DNA from 2 places in the Arthrobacter sp. NPDC055138 genome. Region 2 is predicted to be linked to the other one. Evidence: predicted binding sites of a transcription regulator. Region 2 holds the regulator's gene; the other holds the start of a gene.

Region 1 (8,142 bases), on a different contig from region 2:
CGGGCAAGAGCGGTCTGCAGTGGGACGTGGAAGTGAAGGATCCTGACCTCGCCGGCTGGCTGGCCCTGGGCAGAGGGAGGAAGGCGGGGGATCCGGCCATCGGCTACTGCAACGACGACGGAAGCTGGTCCGGACTGGCGGCCTCCGAGCTGAACGATTTCATCCATGGGCTCTGCGGGCAGGGTTTCAGCGCCAAGGATTTTCGGACTTGGCAGGGGACCGTTGCCGCCGCGGTTGAACTGGCCCGCTACGATGGCAAGCCCGGCATCACGGCCCGACGCAAGGCAGTCGCTGCCGCCATCAAAGCCGTGGCAGAGCGGCTCGGCAACACGCCCGCCGTTGCCCGCTCATCATACGTGGATCCGCGGCTTGTCGACCGTTTCATGGACGGGCAGGTTCCAGAAGCCGTCACGTATTCCGCGGCCGAGCGCAGCCTGCCGGCTTTCCTTGGCAACGAGGAACAGAAATAGTCCGCGGCGCTAGAATGAGAGAGCCCCGGCAGGCGGGATTCCCCCCAACGTCCACGCCTGTCGGGGTTGTTGACCCTTGCCTACCAGCCGCGGGATTTCCATTCGTCCAGATGCGGCCGTTCAGCGCCAAGCGTAGTTCCCTTCCCGTGTCCGGGATGGATCACGGTGTCGTCGGGCAGGTAGCCGAACAACCGGTCGCGGACATCGTTGAAGAGGGAAGCAAAGCGCTCCGGATCCTTCTCCGTATTGCCCACTCCGCCGGGAAACAGCGAGTCGCCGGTGAATACATGCGCGGGCCCGTCCGGGGCACGGTAGAGCAGTGCCACCGAGCCTGGGGTGTGGCCTCGTAGCTTGATGGCCTCCAGCGAGAATCCGTCGAACCGGCCCACGTCCTGATGCTCGAGCGAAACATCGGTCGGCACCTCGATCGCAGGAATATCCTCCGCGCCGGCGGCCGACTTGGCCCCGGTGGCGGCTACGGTATCCGCCAAGGCGCGGACATGGTCCCAGTGGCTGTGCGTAGTGATGACCAACTCGACCTTGGCGGGGCCGGCCGCATCCGCGGCCCCGTCGCGCAGGAGCTGTTCAATGGCCGGAAAGTCATCGGCGGCATCAATCAGTACCTGGGCGCCGGAATTCTTGGCTGTCAGCAGATAAACGTTGTTGTCCATTTCGGAAACCGAAATGCCGCGGATAGTGACTGCAGGATCTTCATGAAGCAACATGCGTTCCAGCCTACCGACAGTCGACCCGGACGGCTCCGGATGTCATTCTGGTTGTAGCAGTGGACAGGCCGGTTGCTGCGGACACGACGAGGAGCGGGCGCGGGCGATGGAAGCGAGTGGGTTTGACTGGCGGATGAACCGCGACAGCGCCGTGCCGCTGTTCGAACAACTGCGGCTGCGGATCATTGAAGCGGCGGACGCCGGGGAGTTGCCGGTGGGCACCAAGCTGCCGCCCGTCCGGCGGCTGGCCGATCACTTGGGCGTGGTGCCGAATACGGTGGCCCGCGCCTACCGGGAGCTGGAAACCGCCGGCCGGGTGGAGACGCACGGCCGCGCCGGTACGGTGGTCAGCGCCGGAGCGGGCAAGGCCCGGCAGCAACTGGGCGACGCCGCCGAAGCCTTCGCGCAGGCGGTCCACGGTCAGGGAATCGGCACCAAGGAAGCCCTCGCCGCCGCCAAGGCAGCGATGGAGCGCCACGGCATCAAATAGCGCCCCATCAAGTAGCCACTGCATTGAGTAGCCGCTGCATCAAGTGCCGCAGCAACGCCCAGCCGATCCGCGCCCGACCGAAGCCGGCTTAAGAATGTTGCCAGGCCTCGCCGTCGTGCTGAGCGAGGACGCGGGGCGGCAAATGCGGACAGCGGTTGTCCGCAGTAGCCAGCGGCCGTGACCGATGTAATACAAGTTCGAACGAATTTTCGATTAGAGTAGATACCGTGCTAAAAGCGAGTGAAACGTCCGTCCCGGCGACCGATTCGGAGTCCGCCACCCCCGTTTCCCACCCCGCGGATATGTCACGCTTGGTCGTCAAAGGCGCCCGCGAGCATAACCTCCAGAACGTCAGCGTGGATCTTCCCCGCGACTCCATGATCGTCTTTACCGGGCTGTCCGGCTCCGGGAAGTCGTCCCTGGCCTTCGACACGATCTTTGCCGAGGGCCAGCGCCGGTACGTGGAATCGCTGTCATCGTATGCGCGGATGTTCCTGGGCCAGGTGGACAAGCCCGACGTCGATTTCATCGAGGGCCTCTCGCCCGCGGTGTCGATCGACCAGAAGTCAACCAGCCGGAATCCGCGCTCCACCGTCGGCACCATCACCGAGATCTACGACTACCTGCGCCTGCTGTGGGCCCGGGTGGGCCGTCCCTTCTGTCCGCAGTGCGGCGAGCCGGTGGAGAAACAGACTCCGCAACAGATCGTGGATCAGCTGCAGGAGCTGCCAGACGGGACGCGTTTCCAGGTTCTGGCACCCGTGGTGCGTGGCCGCAAGGGCGAGTTTGTGGACCTGTTCAAGGAGCTGGGCGCCAAGGGATTTTCCCGCGCCAAGGTAGACGGCAAGCAGGTGCAGCTGTCCGAACCGCCGAAGCTGGGCAAGCAGTACAAGCACACCATTGAGGTGGTGGTGGACCGGCTGGTGGCCAAAGACGGTATCCACCAGCGCCTGACCGACTCGGTGGAGACCGCGCTGGCGCTGGCGGAAGGCCGGGTGCTGGCCGACTTCGTGGACCTCGACGAGGAGGACCCGGGCCGTACCCGTGCTTTCTCCGAACACTTGGCCTGCCCGAACGAGCACCCGTTGGCGATCGACGAGATCGAACCGCGCTCCTTCTCGTTCAACAATCCGTTTGGCGCATGCCCTGCCTGCACCGGCATCGGCAGCAAGCTCGAGGTGGATGTGGATCTGGTGGTCCCGGATCCGGACCGAAGCCTGGCCGACGGCGCCATCGCCCCGTGGTCGCTCGGCAAGGCCACCCAGGAGTACTGGACCCGGCTGCTTGAAGGACTCTCGCACGAGCTCGGCTTCTCGATGGACGAGCCGTGGAAGAACCTGCCGAAGAAGGTCCGCGATGCCGTGCTGCTCGGCAAGGACTTTAAAGTGGTGGTGCAGTACCGCAACCGCTTCGGACGGGAGCGTAAATACTCCACCGGCTTCGAAGGCGCCTTCCAGTACATCCACCGCAAGCACGAGGAAACCGAGTCCGAAATGGCCCGGGACCGCTACAAGGAGTACATGCGGGAAGTGCCGTGCCCGGAGTGCAACGGCGCGCGGCTGAACCCCGCCTCGCTGTCCGTACTGATCAACGGCAAGTCCATTGCGGACGTTTCCGCCCTGCCGCTGCGCGAGGCCAGTTCCTTCCTGGACGGACTGGACCTGACGGCTCGCGAAGCCCAGATCGGCCACCAGGTGCTCATCGAGATCCAGGCCCGGCTGCGCTTCCTGCTGGATGTGGGTCTGGAGTATCTGAACCTGGAGCGGGCGGCAGGCACGTTGTCCGGCGGCGAGGCCCAGCGCATCCGGCTGGCCACCCAGATCGGTTCCGGCCTGGTCGGCGTCCTCTACGTGCTGGACGAGCCCTCGATCGGTTTGCACCAGCGGGACAACCGGCGGCTGATCGAGACCTTGACCCGCTTGCGCGATCTGGGCAACACGCTGATCGTGGTCGAGCACGACGAGGACACCATCGCCGAGGCCGACTGGATTGTCGACATCGGTCCGGGCGCCGGCGAACACGGCGGCGAGGTGGTCCATTCCGGCTCCCTGCAGGAACTGCTGGAGAACACGCGTTCCATCACCGGCGACTACTTGTCCGGACGCCGCCGGATAGAGCTTCCCGGCAAGCGCCGGAAGGTGGACAAGAAACGCCAGCTGAAAGTGGTCGGGGCGCGCGAGAACAATCTGCGCGGCATCGACGCGCAGTTCCCGCTGGGCGTTTTCACCGCGGTCACCGGGGTCAGCGGCTCCGGCAAGTCGACCTTGGTCAACGACATCCTCTACAAGGTGCTGGCCAACAAGCTTAACGGGGCCAAGCATGTGGCCGGTCGGCACACCAGGGTGGAGGGGCTGGACCAGCTGGACAAGGTGATCCACGTGGACCAGAGCCCGATCGGACGCACCCCGCGGTCCAATCCGGCCACCTACACGGGTGTCTTCGACAACATCCGCAAATTGTTCGCAGAGACCAACGAGGCCAAGCTTCGCGGCTACCTGCCCGGCAGGTTCTCCTTCAACGTGAAGGGCGGCCGCTGCGAAGCTTGCTCGGGCGACGGCACGCTGAAGATCGAAATGAACTTCCTTCCGGACGTCTACGTGCCGTGCGAGGTCTGCCACGGCGCGCGCTACAACCGGGAGACCCTGGAAGTCCACTACAAGGGCAAGACCATTGCCGAGGTGCTGGACATGCCGATCGAGGAGGCAGCGGACTTCTTTGCCGCGTTCACCCCGATTGCCCGCCACCTGCGGACCTTGGTGGACGTCGGGTTGGGCTACGTCCGGCTGGGCCAGCCAGCCACCACGCTGTCCGGCGGCGAGGCGCAGCGCGTTAAGCTCGCCAGCGAACTGCAGCGCCGCTCAAACGGTCGCAGCGTCTACGTGCTGGATGAGCCGACCACCGGCCTGCATTTTGAGGACATCCGCAAGCTGCTGCAGGTATTGCAGGGCCTGGTGGAAAAGGGCAACACGGTGATCACCATCGAACACAATCTGGACGTGATCAAGAGCGCCGACTGGGTAGTGGACATGGGCCCCGAAGGCGGCTCCGGCGGCGGCCAGATCATTGCCAGCGGCACACCCGAGCAGGTTGCCGCAGTCGAGGGGAGCCACACCGGCCGGTTCCTGGCGGAGGCGCTCGGTCGCCCGTGAGCCGCGACGGAATGACATATTCCGCCGCAGGAATGGATTCCGGCCGATCCGCGGACCTGTGGGAAAATGCCCGGGTGACACAATTGCCTGCGCTGGTCTTGTTCGACCTTGACGGAACCCTTGTTGACCCCGCGGGAGCTATCACCAACGGAATTGCCGGTGCCCTCGAGGCTGCCGGGCTCCCGGTTCCGCCGGAGGACAGGCTGGGCACGCTGGTGGGGCCGCCGCTGGGCGATTCGCTGCGCGCCGCGGGCGTGCCGGAGGAAAGGCTCGGCGAAGTCATCGCCCTGTACCGCGCCGGCTACCGGGCGCAGGGCATGGCAGCAAGCCGTGTGTACCCAGGCATCCCCGAATTGCTGGGGCGGCTGCTGGCGGCCGGCCTGACGTTGGCTGTTGCCACGCAGAAACCGACCGGCCTGGCCCGCGAACTCCTCCGTCTGAAGGGCCTGAACACGTTCTTCGAGGGCGTCCACGGAGCGGAGGGCGACGATCCGGCACCGGACGATCCGGGACTGGGCAAGGTGCCGATCCTGCAGGCGGCTCTGGCGGCCGCGGACGACTTCGGTCCGGTGCTGATGGTCGGCGACCGGCTCTACGACATGGCTGCCGCGCGCCATCTGGGCATTCCGGGCATCGGCGTCAGTTGGGGATTCGCCGCCGACGGCGAGCTGGAAGCCGCCGGTGCGTCCGCCGTCGTGCATTCCATGCAGGAACTCGAGGCGGTCATCAAACGGTTGGCGGTTGCGCAACCGGAGACCGCCTCGGCCGGGGGACCGGTGCCGGCCGCATGAAGACCTTCGAAGTGACCCGTGCCTCGTTCCGGGCCGCCTTGCGGGGCAGTTGCCGGCCGACCATAGAGGGCATCGACAACTTTCCCGACGCCGGGCCGGTGATTGTTGCCCCGAACCACCTGTCCTTTCTGGACAGCATCATCATTCAGGCCATGATGCCGCGGAAGGTCGCGTTTTTTGCCAAGGCCGAGTACTTCACCGCGCGGGGGCCCAAGGGGGCAGCCATGCGCTGGTTCTTCAGCAGTGTGGGCTCGATTCCGGTGGAACGCGGCGAGCAGGCGGCCAGCGTGGCGGCGCTGCAGAGCGCGGTGGACGTGCTGGGGCGCAACGAGGCCTTTGGGATCTATCCTGAAGGAACACGGTCCCGTGACGGCAAGCTTTACCGCGGGCGAACCGGTGTGGGATGGCTGGCCCTGACCACCGGAGCACCGGTGCTGCCGGTAGGGCTGATCGGCACCGAACAGCTTCAGCCCGCCGGAAAGATGATGGTCCGGCCGAAACACTTCACCGTCCGGATCGGCAAACCGCTGTACTTCGAGCGGACCGGGCCGCAGCATTCGCTGCCGGCACGTCGTTCGGCGACGGACCAGATCATGGACGCGATCGCCGACCTGACGGGCCAGGACCGCTCACACAGCTACAACAAGACGCCGTCGGAGTGACCTCAAGGACGGCAGATCAGGACTGAGATGACGAAGGGAGTGACCGACAATGGCTGATCCGGCGTCCTACCGTCCGCGGACGGGGGAGATCCCCACGAATCCCGGCGTCTACCGCTTCCGGGACGAGCACGGCCGCGTTGTCTACGTGGGCAAGGCGAAGAACCTGCGGTCCAGGCTCAACAACTACTTCGCCAGTCCCAAGAACCTGCTGCCCAAGACGTATGCGATGGTGCATACGGCAGCGTCGGTGGAGTGGACGATCGTGGGCAGCGAGCTGGAGGCCATCCAGCTCGAGTACACCTGGATCAAGGAATTCACGCCGCGCTTCAACATCATGTTCCGGGACGACAAGTCCTACCCCTACCTGGCCGTGACCATGGGGGAGAAGTTCCCGCGTGTCCAGGTGATGCGCGGGGAACGGCGCAAGGGCGTGAAGTACTTCGGCCCGTACTATCCGGCCAAGGCGATCCGCGAGACCGTGGACACGCTGCTGCGGGTATTCCCGGTCCGCAGCTGCAGCACCGGCGTGTTCAACCGCGCCCAGCGCACCGGCCGGCCCTGCCTGTTGGGCTACATCGACAAGTGCTCGGCGCCCTGCGTCGGCCGGATCTCGCCGGAGGACCACAAGGCGCTGGCGGCCGAGTTCTGTGCGTTCATGGGCGGGGAAGCCGACCGGTTCATCCGGGCGCTGGAGAAGAAGATGGCGGCGGCGGTGGCTGAACTCGACTACGAGTCGGCGGCGCGGCACCGCGACGATATCGCCGCGCTGCGGCGGGTCTTCGAACGCAATGCCGTGGTGCTCAGCGAAGACACCGACGCCGATGTGTTCGCGCTGGCGCAGGACGAGCTGGAGGCGGCCGTCCAGGTGTTCCACGTGCGCGGCGGACGGATCCGGGGCCAGCGGGGCTGGGTGGTGGAAAAGGTCGAGGACCAAAGCACCGCCGACTTGGCCGAGCACCTGCTCCAGCAGGTGTACGGCGACGCCGACGGGCCGGACAGGATCCCGCGCCAGGTAATGCTGCCGCAGGAGCCGGAGAATGCCGCCGAGCTGCAGGCCTGGCTGAGCACGCTGCGCGGCAGCAAGGTGCAGATCCACGTGCCCAAACGCGGCGACAAGGCCGCCTTGATCTCCACCGTGCGGGAGAACGCCGAACAGGCCCTGGCGCTGCACAAGAGCCGGCGGGCCGGCGACATCACCACGCGTTCGGCCGGCCTGCAGCAGCTGCAGGAGGCGTTGGACCTTCCGGTCGCGCTGCTCCGGATCGAGTGCTATGACATCTCCCATGTCCAAGGCACCAACGTGGTGGCCTCCATGGTGGTGGTGGAAGACGGGCTGGCGAAGAAATCCGATTACCGCCGCTTTGCGATCACCGGCGACGCCGCCCGCGACGACACCTCCGCCATGTATGACGTCATCAGCCGGCGGTTCCGTAACTATCTGGTTGACCAGGGTCGCCTAGCAGCCCCTGAGGCCGCCGAGGCGGCAGCCGGGGCCGTCGCCGAACCAGCCGCAGCGCAGCCGCAGCCCCCCGCGAATGGCGGGGACACCGCCGTCGTGCCGGAAGAAGTAGTGCCGCAGGAGACCATGGCGAAAGAGACAGCGCCGCAGGAGACAGCGCCGCAGGAGACAGTGCCGCAGGACACCGTGCTGGCAGAGACGTTGACGCCGGCGCCGAGAACCAAGTTCGCCTATCCGCCGAATCTGGTGGTGGTCGACGGCGGGCCGCCGCAGGTGGCCGCGGCCTCCCGGGCACTGGCCGATCTGGGCATCACCGACGTGTACGTGGTGGGCCTGGCCAAGCGGCTGGAAGAGGTGTGGCTGCCCGACGACGATTTCCCGGTGATCCTCCCGCGC
Region 2 (8,142 bases):
TTTGGGCGACCCGTCCCAGCACCTTCGGCGAGACCGGCGACTATATCGCCAACGACGACCAGCCGGCTACGCTCAACGTCGCCCCGTTGTCTGTTGCCTCCAGGCTGCGTGAAGGGCTCTTCGACGAACATACGGTGGTGCTGACCTCCGCCACGCTGTCGGTGGGGGGCACCTTCGACGCCGTTGCCGGTTCGCTCGGATTGTTGGGGGCCGGTGCCCCAGCGTACTCAAGCGCCGACGTGGGCAGTCCCTTCGATTACCCCCGCCAGGGTGTGCTGTATGTGGCATCGCATCTGCCCAAGCCGGGCCGTGGCACCAGCAGCGAGCAGCTCGACGAACTCGAGGAGCTGCTGCGCGCCTCACGCGGCGGGGCCCTCGGATTGTTCTCCTCGCGTCGCGCGGCAGAAGAAGCTGCCGCCGAAATGCGTCAGCGCACCGAACTGACCATCCTGTGCCAGGGCGAATCATCAATGGGGGCGCTGGTCCGCCAATTCGCCGATGAACCGGACACCTGCCTGTTCGGCACGATGACTCTGTGGCAGGGAGTCGATGTTCCGGGCGAGGCATGCCGGTTGGTGGTCATCGACCGAATTCCGTTCCCGCGGCCGGACGACCCGCTGACCACTGCCCGGACCCGGTCGGTAGCTCAGGCCGGCGGCAATGGTTTCATGACGGTCTCGGCCACCCACGCAGCAGTGCGGCTGGCCCAGGGCGCTGGCCGCTTGATTCGCGCATCCAATGACAAGGGGGTTGTGGCCGTGTTGGATTCCCGTCTGGCCACCGCCCGCTACGGAAATTTCCTCCGCAGTGCCCTGCCGCCGTTTTGGAGCACGAAGGATGGCGCCATCGCCCGCCAGGTCCTGGAGCGGCTGGCGGCCGCCGCCGCCTGAACCGGCGGCCGCCAGAACCATCCGGGTCCGCCGCCGAATGGGCAGGCTGCATCGGCTGAAGGAGCGGTGGCGGAGCAGTCAGAGCGCCCGCATCACGGAGACAACCTTGCCCATGATGGTTGCGTGGTCGCCCAGAATCGGTTCATAGCGCGTGTTCTGCGGCAGCAACCAGGTGTGCCCGTCTCGCTGCCGGAAGGTTTTTACCGTTGCCTCTTCGTCGAGCAGCGCCGCAACAATGTCGCCGTTCTCTGCGGTGTGCTGCTGCCGAACCACCACCCAGTCGCCATCGCAAATGGCAGCATCGATCATCGAATCGCCGGAAACCTTCAGCATGAACAACTCGCCGTGCCCCACCAGCTGCCGGGGCAGCGGCATGACGTCCTCGACCGCCTGGTCTGCCAGGATCGGTCCGCCGGCGGCGATCCGTCCCACCAGCGGCACCATGGCCGTATCGGATGACGTGGTGAGTTCGGCCACCGCGACGCCACTGGAGCTGCGCAGCTGCTGCGGCTCGTCCACGCCCACGATTTCCACGCCGCCCTGTTCAAGCGTCAGCGGAGTGAGGATCTCCATGGCCCGGGGACGCTTCGGGTCCCGCCGGATGTAGCCCATCTTCTCCAGTTGGGCCAGTTGATGGGTGACGCTGGACAGGCTTGCCAAGCCGACGAGGTCGCCGATCTCGCGCATCGACGGCGGGTACCCGTGGGCAATAACGGAGCGCTGGATGGTTTCCAGGATCTTCTTTTGCCGCGGCGTCAGGCTGCGTCCGACCTTGACAGGGCGGCCTCGTCGCCGCGCTCCGGCAGTGGTGGTGGTCTCTTCGGACATATCCGGCCCCGGTCTTCCCATGATGGTCCAGGTGCCGGGTCTGGCTGATGCGGAACCGGCACTCGGATTGCTGTCTCGACTGTTTTGTCAGTGGCGGCTGATGCACTGCAATTCACAGCCGCTCATGCCATCAACGCTAGGCGAGGCGGTGAGGAATTTCAAACATTTGTTCGACTGAGTCTCGACAATAGTCGATCACCAGTGCTAAAACTGTAGAAGACGCATTCGAAGATGCGTTCGAATGCGGTGGTTCGATGATCGAAACCAGTCGAAATAGATCGAAATCGGAAAGGTGGCACCATGTCCGCCCAGCTCGCACCGCAGTCCGCAGACTTCCGCGCCAACGCCCCCCTCCGGCTTACCCGCCGGGGCCGTTTGCTGCTGATTGGCCTGCCGCTCATGCTTGCCGCGGCCGTCGCGCTCACCCTGGTCGGCTTCTTCACCGCACCGGCAATGGCCGCTGCCGGAGGGTTGGGGCCGGGGCCGGCCGTTACCGTCACTGTCGGCAGCGGCCAGACGCTCTGGGATGTGGCGGTGCTGTCCGCCCCCGACCGCAACCCGCATGATGTCATCTTCGAGATCGCGCAATTGAACGGCCTGGACGGGGACATCGTCCATTCCGGCCAGCAGTTGCTGGTGCCGTCAGCGCATTGAGGCAACCGTAATATGAGCCGCTTCGGCCCGCCCGATTCCTGCCCCGGGCGGGCCGAAGCTTAAGCTGGATCGGTGAGTGAGCAGTTAGAACGCCTGAACCGTCTGCCGTTGCGGGGTAATCTCCGGGGCCTGGAGCCATATGGTGCCCCCCAATTGGACGTGCCCATCCTGCTGAATGTCAACGAAAACACCCACGGCTTGCCGGAGACGGTGCATCAAGCCATCGTCTCGGCCGTCAGCGCCGCAGCGGCCGGTTTGAACAGGTATCCGGACCGCGAGTTTACCGAGCTTCGGACGGCGCTGTCCCTCTATCTGGGACACGGCCTCACGGCAGAGAACATCTGGGCGGCCAACGGTTCGAATGAAGTGCTGCAGCAAATCCTTCAGGCCTTCGGCGGGCCGGGCCGGACCTTGTTGAGCTTCCCGCCCACGTATTCCATGTACCCGCTGCTGGCCAGCGGGACGGACACCGAGTATGTTGCGGTGCCGCGCGGAGCGGACTTTGCGATCTCCGCGGAAGCGGTTGCCGCTGCCGTCGCAGAATCCGCAGCCAACGTCGTCGTCCTGTGTTCCCCGAACAACCCGACGGGCACCGCGCTGGGCCTTGACGTCGTCGAGGCCGCCTACGAAGCGGGAGAGGCATCCAACGCCATAGTGATCGTGGATGAGGCCTACGCCGAATTCGCCCACGCCGGCACGCCGAGCGCGCTGACGCTGCTGCCCGGCCGGGAGCGGTTGATCGTCTCCCGCACCATGAGCAAGGCTTTCGCCCTTGCCGGTGCCCGAGTGGGGTACCTTGCCGCCGCGCCGCAGGTTGCCGACGCCCTGCGCTTGGTCCGCCTGCCCTACCACCTGTCCGCGATCACCCAGGCGACGGCGCTGGCCGCACTGGAAAATGCGGACGCGCTGCTCGCCAATGTTGAGGACATCAAGACCCAACGGGACCGCATTGTCGACGGACTGACCGAACTCGGTTTGAAGCCGGCACCGTCGGACTCCAACTTCGTGTTCTTCGGCGGCCTGGACGACCCGCACGCGGTGTGGCAGGGGCTTCTGGAAGCCGGCGTGCTGATCCGCGACGTCGGGATTCCCGGACACCTGCGGGTGACGGCGGGCACTGAGGCCGAGACCACAGCCTTCCTCGAAGGCATCAAGGCCCTGATGTCGAGCCGAGTCTCCTAAACTGTAGTAAGAGCGCACCGGCCTGGCCGGTCAACCATTTTCGTCAAAGGACCCCCATGACCGTGGATACCACCACCGGACGTACCGCACGCCTCGAACGCATCACCAGCGAGTCGTCCGTGCTGGTTGAACTGGATCTCGACGGCACCGGCCGATCCGAGATCAGCACCACCGTGCCGTTCTACGACCACATGCTCACCGCACTGTCGAAGCACTCGCTGGTCGATCTGACCGTGAAGGCCACCGGCGACACACATATTGACGCCCACCACACGGTGGAAGATGTCGCCATCACGATCGGCGAGTGCTTGAAGCAGGCCCTGGGTAACAAGGCCGGGATCCGCAGGTTCGGCGAGGCAACGGTGCCGCTGGATGAGGCGCTGGCCCACGCCGTCGTCGACGTCTCCGGCCGTCCCTATCTGGTGCACTCAGGAGAACCGGCCGGCCAGGAATACCACCTGATCGGCGGGCACTTCACCGGGTCGCTGACGCGCCACGTTTTCGAAGCCATCACGCTGCACGCCCAGATCTGCCTGCACATGCGCGTACTGGGCGGCCGCGACCCGCACCACATCGTCGAGGCCCAGTTCAAGGCGTTCGCCCGGGCGCTGCGCGCCGCGGTCGAGTCCGATCCCCGGGTCGAGGGCATCCCCTCAACGAAGGGTGCCCTGTGACGGCTGGACCCAAGGTCACCGTACTGGACTACGGATCCGGGAATGTGCGCTCGGCGGTCCGGGCGCTGGAACACGTCGGTGCCGACGTCACGCTCAGCCATGCTTCCGAGGACGTGCTCAACGCCGACGGGCTGTTGGTCCCCGGCGTCGGAGCCTTCGCCACGGTCATGGAAGGACTGAAGTCTGTTGATGCCCTTCGCTGGATCGGACGCCGGGTGGCCGGCGGCCGGCCGGTGCTGGGCATTTGTGTGGGCCTCCAGGTCATGTTCGAAGAGGGAGTAGAACACGGCGTCCGCACCCAGGGGATCGGGGAATGGCCCGGGGTCGTGGAAGCGCTGCCAGCCGAGGTGGTGCCGCACATGGGGTGGAACACCGTTGACGTGGCGGAGGGCAGCCGGTTGTTCGCCGGCATCGAAGACGAGCGGTTCTACTTTGTGCACTCCTACGGTGTGCAGCACTGGAACTTTGATGTCACCCAGCCGGCGATGGCGCCGCCCCGGGTGACCTGGTCCACGCATGGGGCCCCGTTCATCGCCGCCGTTGAAAACGGTCCGCTGAGTGCAACGCAATTCCATCCGGAGAAGTCCGGCGACGCCGGCGCGGAGTTGCTCCGCAACTGGCTGAAGACGCTGCGATAGCCGTGGGCAGCCTTCTCCTCATGGCCCTGGCCGGGCTCCTGGCCGGCGGTGCCATCTCGTTCCGGCAACAGCGGCTGCCCAAGTGGGCTTCCATCCTCTTCTGGATTTTGGCCGGATTGGCCCTGCTGGCGGCCTACCTGCTCACCCTCGGTCCGACCGAGTAACCACCCACAGCCCGCGCAGCTGACGGCGCAGAAAGCGGAATCACTATGACGAACCAAACGCCCATCCTCGAACTCCTGCCCGCAGTCGACGTAGCAGATGGCCAGGCAGTCCGGCTGGTTCAGGGTGAAGCCGGCAGCGAGACCGGCTACGGCGACCCGCTGGAAGCCGCCATGGCGTGGCAGAACGACGGGGCCGAGTGGGTGCACCTCGTGGATCTCGACGCGGCTTTCGGTCGAGGCAACAACACAGAGGTGCTGCGCCGGGTCGCGGACGAGCTGAAGATCAAGGTGGAGCTCTCCGGCGGCATCCGCGATGATGAGTCTTTGGAACGGGCCCTGGAGTTTGGTGCCGCCCGCGTCAACCTGGGCACCGCCGCTCTGGAAAACCCGGAGTGGACCGCGCGGGCCATTGAACGGCACGGCGACGCCATCGCCGTCGGTCTTGATGTCCGCGGCACCACGCTTGCGGCCCGCGGCTGGACGAAGGAAGGCGGCGACATCTGGGACGTCCTGTCGCGGCTCGAAGATGCCGGTTGTGCCCGGTACGTGGTGACCGACGTGACCAAAGACGGAACACTGCGCGGACCGAACCTCGACCTGCTGCGGCAGATGTGCGAGCGGACCGACAAGCCGGTGGTGGCCTCCGGCGGTATTTCCAGCCTGGATGACCTGCGGGCCCTGCGTGAACTGGTTCCGACCGGAGTCGAAGGAGCCATTGTCGGCAAGGCCCTCTACGCGGGCAAGTTCACCCTGCCCGAAGCCCTCGACGTCGCCGGACGGCGCTGAGGTAACAGCGTGGCTAAGAAGGAGCTGCCAGCCCACATCGCCGCGGCACTCGCGGGCGCGGGCGGTGCGGGGGATTCGGCGGGCCAAAGCTGGGCCGGACGGGACCTGAGCGGCGAAGGAAATCCGCTGCACCAGTTCGATCACGACGACGGCAGCACCGACCCGGCCTATGAAGCGGCGCTCCAATGGCTGGCCGCCGGCACCGGCGGAGAAGCGGAAGTGGTGGCCGCCCTGGCCAACGCCCGCGTTTTCGTCCCCATTGTGGCCACGCTCGGAGAAGAGGCGGAGGGCAGCGGCGGCCTGACAGCGGATAAACAGGCCGACATGGCCTTGGTGACCCTGCAAGCCCCGGACGGGCGCCGTGCGTTGCCCGCGTTCAGCAATGCCGCCGCTCTCGAAGCCTGGCATCCCGAAGCCAGGCCAGTTGCCGTCTATGCTCCGCGGGCGGCGTTGGCGGCAGTGTCCGAAGACGCAGAATTGATGGTCATGGATCCGGGCGCCGCGCTGACCTTCGTGGTCCGGCGCCCGGCCGTGTGGGCGTTGGCCAAGCAGCACGAATGGGTGCCCTCCTACCGCGATCCGGCGATGCTGGACTGGGTGGCCGAAGCGACCGACGCCGAAGAAGCGGTCACGGCTGCTTCGGTCGAGCCCGGTGCCGGCATCGCGGTGCGGACGGCCGATGGCTCGGTGGTGGCAGGCGGTGGCCACGGTCCGGAGCTTCGCTTGGTGCTGCAGGTGCGTGACGGCCTGGGCCGCCAGGAGTTGGCCGCCATGGCGGGACGGATTCAAGGGCGGCTACAGGCGCGGCAGGAATTTGCAGAGCGGGTGGATTCGCTGGAGTTGAAGTTCATCCGCTGAGCATCGTGCGGCTCCACCCGCAACAAAGGCACTACAGACAAGAACGACGCCGGTGCGGGGCACCGGCGTCGTTCTGGTCAGTTCTGGAGCTTTTGCCTGGCTAGTTGACCGGGCCGGTGAACTTCTCGCCCGGGCCCTTGCCCGGCTCATCCTGGATGACAGAGGCCTCGCGGAAGGCGAGCTGCAGGGAGCGGAGGCCATCGCGTAACGGGCCAGCGTGCTGGCTGCCGATTTCCGGCGCAGCAGCGGTCACGAAGCCGGCCAGCGCGGTGATCAGCTTGCGGGCTTCATCCAGGTCTTTGAGCTCTTCCGCATCGTCGCCGGCGGCTAGGCCGCACTTTACGGCGGCGGCACTCATCAGGTGGACTGCCGCGGTGGTGATGACTTCGACGGCGGGTACTTCGGCGATATCGCGCATCTGGCCCAGGACTTCCTGTTCCTGGGTGGAGGCAGAACCGGCGTCCGGCGCGAAGCTGTGGCGATGGTCGTCGGTCTGCGGATTGTTATCTGAGCTGCTCATACTGGTAAGCTTTTCACAGACCAATTGGATCCGGTTACTTATGTGCCTGAAAGCACGTGGGGAAAAGGGTCCGATCAGCAAGCGGAGACCTCTCCCACCCGTCGGTATGGCTAGCCAGAGCTGCCGGGTTACGGTCGGCAGGCTGCGGCCGGCAGCGTTGAACGACATTGCCCACGCCCAGTCCGGGACTTCTCGGTTCCGCCTGCCGCCACTTCGAGGCCTTCGATTGCGCTTGCAATGGGAGGCCTTCTTTCATTGCCGGCGGCAGACGAATATCAGTGACAGGAGCCACCCATTAGCGAGCCAAGAATCAATGATCGTATCCGCGTTCCCGAGGTGCGTTTAGTCGGACCGAACGGTGAACAGGTCGGGATCGTCCGTATTGAGGATGCCCTGCGCCTGGCCACGGAATCGGATCTTGACCTGGTTGAGGTTGCGCCGCAGGCAAAGCCTCCGGTGTGCAAGTTGATGGATTTTGGCAAGTACAAGTATGAGGCTGCGGTCAAGGCACGCGAGGCGCGCAAGAACCAGACGAACACTGTGCTCAAGGAAATCCGGTTCCGGCTGAAGATCGACAAGCACGACTACGAGACCAAACGCGGTCACGCGTTGCGGTTCCTCGGGGCCGGCGACAAGGTCAAGGCCATGATCCAGTTCCGCGGCCGCGAACAGCAGCGTCCGGAAATGGGCATTCGCCTGCTGCAGAAGTTTGCCGAGGACGTCGCAGAGGTCGGCGTGATCGAATCGACTCCGCGGATTGACGGCCGCAACATGGTCATGGTGATCGGCCCGACCAAGAACAAGGCCGAAGCCAAGGCTGAGGCCCGGCGGGCCGCGCAGAAGGCAGATGCCAAGGCGGCCAACGAGGCCGGCAAGCAGCGGGTGGACACCAGTGACGATCAGGCGCCGATGACCCAGAGCCTGGGCGACCTGCTTCCGGAAGGCTTT

What was found. The regulator LexA, encoded in region 2, represses DNA repair genes until DNA is damaged. The targets are predictions, from matches to a motif close to TCGAACANNTGTTCGA.
Region 1: uvrA (excinuclease ABC subunit UvrA) is a predicted target of LexA. The motif match lies at 1,883-1,898, and genes of this name have one in related genera.

The regions. Positions count from the first base shown of each region.
Region 1 is NZ_JBSGTH010000002.1:376,962-385,103, reverse strand. It holds gene ACWF5H_RS06950 (DNA topoisomerase IB) at 1-470, shown strand, start outside; gene ACWF5H_RS06945 (MBL fold metallo-hydrolase) at 551-1,195, opposite strand; gene ACWF5H_RS06940 (GntR family transcriptional regulator) at 1,329-1,685, shown strand; gene uvrA (excinuclease ABC subunit UvrA) at 1,988-4,834, shown strand; gene ACWF5H_RS06930 (HAD hydrolase-like protein) at 4,909-5,625, shown strand; gene ACWF5H_RS06925 (lysophospholipid acyltransferase family protein) at 5,622-6,287, shown strand; gene uvrC (excinuclease ABC subunit UvrC) at 6,337-8,142, shown strand, end outside.
Region 2 is NZ_JBSGTH010000006.1:28,155-36,296, reverse strand. It holds gene ACWF5H_RS15105 (ATP-dependent DNA helicase) at 1-890, shown strand, start outside; gene lexA (transcriptional repressor LexA) at 969-1,718, opposite strand; gene ACWF5H_RS15095 (LysM peptidoglycan-binding domain-containing protein) at 2,019-2,372, shown strand; gene ACWF5H_RS15090 (histidinol-phosphate transaminase) at 2,445-3,554, shown strand; gene hisB (imidazoleglycerol-phosphate dehydratase HisB) at 3,611-4,228, shown strand; gene hisH (imidazole glycerol phosphate synthase subunit HisH) at 4,225-4,866, shown strand; gene ACWF5H_RS15075 (hypothetical protein) at 4,869-5,030, shown strand; gene priA (bifunctional 1-(5-phosphoribosyl)-5-((5-phosphoribosylamino)methylideneamino)imidazole-4-carboxamide isomerase/phosphoribosylanthranilate isomerase PriA) at 5,076-5,816, shown strand; gene ACWF5H_RS15065 (SseB family protein) at 5,826-6,674, shown strand; gene ACWF5H_RS15060 (DUF1844 domain-containing protein) at 6,775-7,194, opposite strand; gene infC (translation initiation factor IF-3) at 7,531-8,142, shown strand, end outside.